Regions from separate parts of the Sinobaca sp. SA16-1 genome, predicted to be linked through region 1. Evidence: riboswitches for the same ligand, from Rfam matches in the RefSeq annotation. Region 1 holds a riboswitch; the other holds the start of a gene.

Evidence for each region. A riboswitch is a leader RNA that binds a small molecule or an ion and turns the genes downstream of it on or off. The one in region 1 is predicted to bind thiamine pyrophosphate.
Region 2: it holds a riboswitch for thiamine pyrophosphate, as region 1 does, so the genes downstream of both, AC5W2J_RS02840 (ABC transporter ATP-binding protein) here and AC5W2J_RS12640 (acetylornithine deacetylase) in region 1, are expected to answer to the same signal.

The regions. Positions count from the first base shown of each region.
Region 1 covers NZ_JCAKFL010000004.1:159,409-163,801, forward strand. The annotation lists gene egtD (L-histidine N(alpha)-methyltransferase) at 1-520, shown strand, start outside; gene tenA (thiaminase II) at 563-1,231, opposite strand; gene AC5W2J_RS12640 (acetylornithine deacetylase) at 1,234-2,514, opposite strand; TPP riboswitch at 2,599-2,701, opposite strand; gene corA (magnesium/cobalt transporter CorA) at 2,825-3,784, shown strand; gene AC5W2J_RS12650 (pyruvate oxidase) at 3,872-4,393, shown strand, end outside.
Region 2 covers NZ_JCAKFL010000001.1:584,541-588,933, reverse strand. The annotation lists gene AC5W2J_RS02860 (ThuA domain-containing protein) at 1-289, shown strand, start outside; gene AC5W2J_RS02855 (Gfo/Idh/MocA family protein) at 317-1,387, shown strand; gene AC5W2J_RS02850 (potassium channel family protein) at 1,440-2,105, opposite strand; gene AC5W2J_RS02845 (DUF1516 family protein) at 2,138-2,503, opposite strand; TPP riboswitch at 2,652-2,754, shown strand; gene AC5W2J_RS02840 (ABC transporter ATP-binding protein) at 2,886-3,659, shown strand; gene AC5W2J_RS02835 (ABC transporter permease) at 3,656-4,393, shown strand, end outside.

The DNA of each region.
Region 1 (4,393 bases):
TGAGGATCCGGAAACGAATAAAACGATCTGTTTTCTCGGTTCTACTATCGGTAACTTTCAAAAGAAAGAAGCCTCCGCTTTTCTGCAGTCGCTCGGAATCGAACTGGCGGCCGGTGGACAGATCTTGATTGGCGTAGATCTAAAGAAAGATACTTCCCTTCTTCATAAAGCCTACAATGATGCCAAAGGTATTACGGCTGCCTTCAACTTAAATATTCTGGAGCGTATGAACAAAGAAATGAATGCAGGCATCAATGCTGCTGACTTTACGCATCATGCTTTTTACTCTGAGGAAAACGGACGAATCGAAATGCACCTCCAAAGCAGTAAAGAGCAGCTCATCTCCTTGGAAGGGCACACATTTCACTTCTCCAAGGGTGAAACCATTCATACGGAAAACTCACATAAATTTTCTGTTTCCGAATTTATGACTCTTGCCGAACAAGCTCATTTAAACGTTGAAGCTTTTTGGACCGATGAAAACGAATGGTTTGGCGTGTTTTTGTTAAAAAGGCCATAGATAAGTAAAGAGAAAGCACAGCGGGTGCTTTCTCTTTTTCTGTTACAGCGGCCAGGTTTTATGATGATAAGCCATATCCCAGAATAAATATTCGAATTTTGTGGTCGTTAAAAAGATCTCTTCCAGTTTATCAAGTTCATGCTGCGGCTTTCCTTCTGCCAGTTCATCCAACAAAGCGATACACCACTCAGCAAGTTCCTGAAAACCGGGATCGCTGTACATTCGTATCCATTCCCCGTACAGTTCGTGCTCCGAAGCTCCGGGAATGCGGCTTAAATCCCGGCCGATTTCTGCGTAACTCCACATACACGGCAGCAGTGCTGCTGTTAGTTCAGCCAGTCCGCCGCTTTGCCCTTCATGCAGCATATACCTTGTATAAGCTAACGTCACCGGGGCTGCTTCTGCCTGCTCCAGTTCTTCTTCTCTAATATCCAGCTTGGCACTGTACTCCCGGTGCAGCTGCATTTCTTCATTCAGCGTAGACTGCAGCAGATCCGCAAACTCCCCCATCGTCTTCAATGTCCGGGCTTTCATCGTTCCCATCGCAAACAGTCGGGCATACTCTTTTAAATATAAATAGTCCTGAATCATAAAATAACGAAATGCTTCTTTGTCCAACGTGCCATCTCCCATCCCGGTAACAAATGGATGGCTGTGGTTTTTAGTCCAGATTGGCTGCAGCTTTTGCTGAAGCATATGGCTGAATGACATACCTATTCCTCCTTATTTTTTTCTGAATGCAGCCATTCGTATACATAAACGGCAAGCGTTCTCGTAAATGTAAGCAGCTGATCTACAGAAAGCTTTTCGTTCACCGCGTGGGCATTGGCAAGCGTGCCCGGGCCAAAGATAGCTGTCGGGATACCGGCATCACCAAGCCATCCTCCATCGGTTACGGTGGGAGAAACATCAAGGACCGCTTTTTCTCCCGATATTTTCTCCAGCGCTTTTGCGAGCATTGTTGTTCCCTGGTGCTCTTCATCCACCGAAAGCGACGGGAAGATTTCTCCCCGGTCTTCAATCATCGAGGTGCCGCCCCATTCAAACACGGGAGAATGACGTTTCAGCCAGGGATCTCCGAAAGCGACATTTCGTATATGTTCTTCTACTTCTGCGGCTGCCGATTCATGCGTTTCATCCGGATAAAAATGAACCGTCACCCAAAGCCGGCATTCATCTGCAACAAAAGCCGCGTGCCTTCCGCCTTCAATGACGGCCGGATTGATGGTATTGGCTCCAGCCGGAACACCCGGATAACTTTTTTCTACCGCCCACTGCCTTTCCAGCGTCTGCAGACCTTGAATAATCACCATCATTTTTTCAATCGCACTGGCTCCCTTGACCGCGCCTCCGGCATGGATCATATTCCGCCTCATCGCATCATGAAAGGTTTCCGGGCTTTTGATCGTAATCCATCCGGTAATGACACCGCCCTGGCCCTGGATATGAAGATCACTTGTATCTACAACGAGCGCATAGTCGGCCTCATAGCCGCGTCTGCAGCAAGCAAGCGTTCCTGCCTCTCCTACCTCTTCCCCGATAACCGATTGCAGCGTCAGGTCACCAGGCAGCTCTATCCCCTGTTCATGGAACATGCGGAGCACAAATAAAGCTCCTGCCAGTCCGCCTTTCATATCCGCTGCCCCGCGTCCCTGAATCCAGCCATTTTTTATTTCTGCCTGGTAAGGGTCTGTCTTCCACTCCGATCCTTCCACTTCTGCTGTATCTACATGGCCATTTAAAATAAGACTGTGGTAGTTGGCTGCATCGGTTCCTTTTTTCTTCGCCACCACATTCGGATCACCCGGATAAACGTCCCAGGTGTCGACCTCATAGTTCATTTCTTTTAAATATGAGGCAATAAAAGCTTGGATGCCTGCTGTATTTCTTGCCGGCGGCGCCGGGGTTTCATAAGAAATCAATGTTTTTACCAGTTCAATAAGATCTTCCTGTTTTTCTTCCATATGTGCTAACAGTCCGGATAATTCTGTCATTGTCTCTGCCTCCCCCATCAAATGGCTGATCCGTATACAACATACAAAAAAGCTTCTTCCCAAAAGAAGAAGCAAAGACAACGAAACCGTCTTCCGCTTCTTCCCTCCGCCGGTATGAACCAGATCAGGTAATAAGGGTCAAGGATTTCTCCTTTTCTCAGCTTATACAGCTCCCCTAGAAGTGACGCATGATTATTCATTTATGTCTTCCAGTAAATCACAGATTGCGTTTTCATACAACTGTATGTTTGATCTTCTGGCAAATAGGCTATTAGTATACGTTGGCTGAGATGCAGAGAGGAGCACACCCATGATTCGCACGATGGCTGTTACGATACATAATGAATGGAAAGAAAATGAAGATATCGCTGTACTGCTTGCAGATCACACGATTAAATGGTTCTGGGCCGATTTCAGGGACCCTTCAGAGCAGGAAGCCTCCCGCCTGGAAAAAGACTTCGCCTTTCACCCACTGGCTGTGGAAGACTGCTTTCATTCTATGCAGCGACCTAAATACGACCACTATGAAGAGTTTGAGTTTTTTGTTATCCATTCGCTTCAGAAGGATACCTTTGCTAAAAAAGAAGTAGACATTTTTTCCGGCCGTAACTTTGTCGTAACTTTTCACTTGAGCGCCTCTCCGGAAATAGATGCCGTTTGGAAACAGGCCCGGACCTCGGCTGATGTCCGTGAAAATGGCGCGACTTATATTGTATATTCTGTTATTGATAAAATAGTCGATGCGTATTTTCCGCCTCTTTATCAAATGGAAGACCGCCTGAACGAAATTGAAGAAAAAGATACGGACAAAACGTACGGTGCTTTAATTGATGAGGTATTTGATATCCGCGGGGACCTGCTGCAGCTGCGCCGGACTATCGTTCCGATGCGGGATCTGCTTTATCGGATGCTCGACCTTCGTCTTGAGCTTATCACCGAGCATAAAGCGTACTACCGGGATGTGTATGATCATTTATTAAAACAGACTGAGCTTATTCAATCCAACCGTGAGATGACTTCTGATATGCGGGATAATTACCAGACAATTAACTCCAATCGAATGAACGAAATTATGATGACTTTGACTATTGTTTCCACTATTTTTATTCCGCTTACCTTTATTGCCGGATTGTATGGGATGAACTTTACGAACATGCCGGAGCTGACAGCAGATAACGGCTACTTTATCACGCTTGCGGCAATGGCCGGCATGGCCGCTGTCCTGCTGCTTTTGTTTAAATGGAAAGGCTGGTTTAACATTTTTAAGTAACATTGGACCTCTCAAAGGATTGTTTAAGAGTCCGGGAACAGGGAATTGTTTATCCTATACACTACTATGAAACGGGGGGATGTTCCAATGCTTGAACAAACAGCTGGTAAACAGGTGATCGACCTATTACACACGTGGAAGGTGGAACGGATTTTTGGTATGCCCGGCGATTCTATCAATGAATTGATGGAAGAGCTTCGGAAACAGGAAAACATTCGTTTCATTCAAATACGACACGAAGAAACAGGAGCACTTGCGGCCTCGGCACATGCCAAGCTTACTCACCAGATCGGTGTCTGTTTATCCATTGCCGGTCCCGGAGCCGTCCATCTGCAGAACGGACTGTATGACGCAAAAAAAGATAAAGTCCCGGTTCTCGCTATTGTTGGACAGATCAGCAGCACAATGGTTGGTACCGATCACTTTCAGGAACTAAAGCTTGAAGCGATGTTTGAAGACGTAGCCGTATACAACCGACGCGTCCAAACAGCCGAACAACTTCCGGATATGCTTAATCAGGCCATTCGTACGGCTTACGCGCAAAAAGGCCCCGCCGTTCTTATTGTACCGGATGACTTATTCGGTCAGAAGGTTAAATCAAAAGAAGGT
Region 2 (4,393 bases), on a different contig from region 1:
TGACATTCCTGTACCAGAGGAATTGATATTTGTCAGCTGGTTCGAAGGTGGAGAAGTATTTAGAAGTGGTGCCACTTTTCAGCGCGGGCGGGGAAAAATATTTTATTTCCGTCCGGGACATGAGACGTATCCGACGTATTACCATACAGACATTCAACGCGTGATACGCAATGGCGTATACTGGGCAGCCGGACTGGCTACACCAAAGCCGGTTTACGGCAACGCTCAGCCGCTTGAGCCTATCGCCGGTAAAGAGCAGGGGACAACTAAAGCCACTGCCGGGCGCTGATGGCCACACTAGAGGGGGTAAGTACTAATGGACAAGCTAAAGATTGGCATCATTGGAGCAGGGGGAATCGCTCAGTCAAGGCATATTCCCACTTTTCAACAGCTGGAACACAAGGTATCAATAGAAGGCGTATACGATATTAATCAGGATCGGGCTCAGGAAGTAGCGGCGTCTTTCTCTATCGCCCGGGTATACCACAACATTGAACGAATGCTTGGAGACGTGGATGCGGTCGTTATCTGTACGCCGAATAAGTTTCATGCAGATATCGCTGTGCAGGCTCTAAATCGGGGCATTCACGTGCTCTGCGAAAAGCCGATGGCGATTACAACGGAAGAATGCGAGCGTATGATAGAAGCTGCAGAAAAAACAGGCTCGGTTCTTGCAATTGCCTTCCACTATCGTTTTGGACCGGAAGCCCAGATTGCCAAGCAGATGATGGAAAACCACGAAATCGGGGACCCGCTCGTCTGTCGTTTTCAGGCACTGCGCCGCCGGAAAGTTCCGGGCTGGGGTGTATTTACAAACAAAGAGCTGCAAGGCGGAGGAAGCCTGATTGACTATGGCTGCCACCTGCTGGATCTGTCCCTGTGGCTGCTTGGAGACCCAAAGCCGCTGGAAGTAATGGCCAAAACGTACGACCGGTTAAGCAAAGCACCGAATCTCACGAACGAGTGGGGCCAGTTTGACCAGAATACGTTTAACGTGGAAGACCATGTAACCGGGTATATCACATTCGAAAATGACATTACGCTGCAGCTGGAATGTTCCTGGGCGGCTAATATAAAAGAAGATACGGAACAACTCAGTATTTCCGGAGTTGAGGGCGGTTTACAGCTCTTTCCGTTTGAGCTGTATCAATCCAAATATGGAACGCTGTTAAACAGCACGGCCCAGATTAATAAAATCGATAATATAGAGCCATACTATCAGGCGAATAATTTCGTGGATTCCTGTACAGGTGAAGCGGAACTTATCGTGAAACCGGAGCAGGCCATGAAAGTTACAAAAATCGTCGAGGCGCTATATGAAAGCAGTGAAACAGGAAAAAGCGTACGGTTCGAAGAAAATCCAACCAGCTTTGAACAGTCTTATTAAAAAAACCAGGCCCTCCGGGGGTCTGGTTTTTTACAGTAGAAGCCTCTTAAAACTACAGGCCTTCATTTTCGAAACGGCGGATCTCATCTTTATGACCTAAAACAATCAGCATATCTCCCTGCTCAATTCTATCGTTGGGCCGCGGGGACACATTAACGTCCTCATTTCGTTTGATCGCAAGAATCGTCACACCATAGGCGGCCCGGACATTGGATTCAATCAGCGTTTTGCGGTGCAGTTTTTTCGTAGCATACACTTCGACAATCGTGTAATCGTTGCTTAAGTCGATAAAATCAATAACCTTTTCCGAAGTCATATTATGGGCTACACGGATTCCCATATCAAATTCCGGGTGGACCACACGGTCAGCGCCGATCTTATCGAGCACTTTCTGGTGGTATTTATTCTGGGCTTTTGCCCAGACGATTGGAACGTTCATGTCTTTTAACACAAGCGTTGTAAGCACACTTGCCTGAATATGGTCGCCGATCGCGACAACAACGTGATCGAAGTTGCCAAGGCCGAGAGATTTTAATGCTTTTTCGTCAGTGGAGTCAATGCAGGCTGTCTGGGTGGCATATGCGACATATTCATCCACTTTTTCTTCATCCTGATCGATAGCAAGAACTTCATAGCCTAAATGATACAGTTCCCGGCAGATACTCCCTCCAAATCGGCCGAGGCCTATAACAGCAAATTGTTTTTTGTTTTTTGGCATGGATAAACGCTCCTTTATGTGTCAAATTCGCCTTACAGTAAATAAATGCCCTGGGGGAGCAGTAATCCTAAAATAATAGTAAATAATACAAATCCTATCATAAACCGGACGAATAGAGGGTGTCCGGTGTTCTTAAATAACTGGACAAAGTAAATTTCAATCAATCCGATACTTAACAATCCACAGGCCAGCTTCAGCAGGCCGCCTAAATATACAGGACGAAGGCCAAGTACAAGCCCGCCGGTTAAAAGCAGCGGCAGGTATGAAAATCGAAGCACGTAGTGAAGCAGAACAGCGGTCCGGTTCATGTTGGTGCGGTGAAATATATAAACAGCGCCTGCAAGCAGAATAACTGCCGCCACGGCTATAAGATGTATCGTGAGTATAGTGTCTGCCATAAGAGCCTCTCCTAATGTAATGTAGACGTTTTCTCCATCATATCACGCGTGCAGGCTTTACAGGAGCAGAGATTTTGCTGAAATAAAACCCGCGGTATGAACCATTTCGAATATGTGCTATCTTTAAGAAGCAAAGACAATTTTATACAACAAGCACTAGGGGTGCTGCAAAGCTGAGAGGGATGACATTCATCCTAACCCTGGAACCTGATCTGGATAACACCAGCGGAGGAAAGTGCGGAATGTTCACCTGAAAAAGCAGCCGCTCGTGCTGTTTTTAATGATAGAACGACTTTTCCGCCGCTCCCTCTGCTGGAGCGGCTTTTTTGTATGCATGGAGCAGGTTCCGGGGGAGCACGGTACACAAAAAAGGGGGCGGGAAATGAATAAAGAGCAGGAATCGGCACTGGAATTTCGAGACGTTACCTATGCCTATACTACTACCGAAGCGCCGATCTTCAAGCAGGTTCAAGGGACAGTGAAAAAAGGCGAATTTGTCAGCCTGCTTGGACCGAGCGGGTCGGGAAAGTCGACGTTCTTCCGGCTTGCCGCCGGGCTGAGCGACCCGGACAAGGGGTCGGTGCTTCTGCACGGCTCGGGCACAAGGCTTGGCAGGGTCGGCTACATGCCTCAGCAGGATCTGCTGCTGCCCTGGCGGACCATTTTGGAAAATGGCATGCTGCCATTGGAAATAAACGGCCTTTCCAAAAGGGAGGCCGAACAGCGCGTATCATCCCATCTGGAAGCATTCGGCCTCAGGGGCCTGGAACGCAAGTATCCTCACGAACTGTCCGGTGGGATGAGGCAGAGGGTGTCTTTTCTCCGCGCTGTAGTGGGAGGAAACGACATCTTAATGCTGGATGAACCATTCAGCGCACTTGATTCGATTACCCGCTTTATGATGCAGGAATGGCTGTTGGAAAAGTGGCAGGCTTCGAGGCAGACACTTATTTTTATTACCCACGACATAGAAGAAGCATTATTTTTATCCGACCGCATTTTATTATTTACCGAGCCGCCGATAGAAGGACGCCTTACCGAAATTGCGGTACCGCTGCCAAGACCCAGAGACGAGCGTGCCCGGGATCACCCGGAACTCTTGAAGCTGAAGCGGGAATTGATTGAACGAATGCGCAGGGAGGAGAAGTTACGATGAATGGCTGGAAAGGAGCAGGCATTTCCTATGCTGGAGCCGCTCTTCTCGCATCTGCTTTTTTTATCATCTGGGAGGCAGGAGCCCGCTGGTATGACACGCCTTATATACTGCCGGCACCGTCTGCGGTGCTGCAGAGGCTGTGGGAACTTGCGGATATATTATTTCTTGTACACCTGCCGGCCACGCTTCTCGTTATAGTTACCGGACTTGGCATTTCCATCGTTTGTGGAGTCGGTATTGCGGTGCTGATGAGCCGGAGCCGGATGGTGGAAAAGAGTGTTTTTCCTCTGTTAATCACCTCGCAGACCATTCCAATTATTGCACTAGCCCCAATCTTTGTGCTGTGGTTTGGCTATTCCATGTGGAGTAAAGTCGCCGTAACGGTGTTGATCACCTTTTTCCCAATTACGGTCGGGGCGTTTGACGGTCTTCGGACAGCGAGCCGGGATATGCAGGACCTGCTTCGGACCATGGGGGCCGGGAGCTGGCAGATTTTCAGAAAGGTCCAGGTGCCGATGGCTCTGCCCTCGTTCTATTCCGGCTTAAAAGTGGCAGTCACGCTGAGCGTCATCGGTGCGGCAATTGGAGAGTGGCTGGGCGCAGATGCAGGGCTTGGATATTTCAGCCGCAGGATGATGACACAGATGGACGCAGCCGGCGTATTTGCACCAATCGTTTTGTTGTCGTTAGCAGGGATTGGCCTGTTTTTGGCAGTAAAAGCAGTAGAATATGCG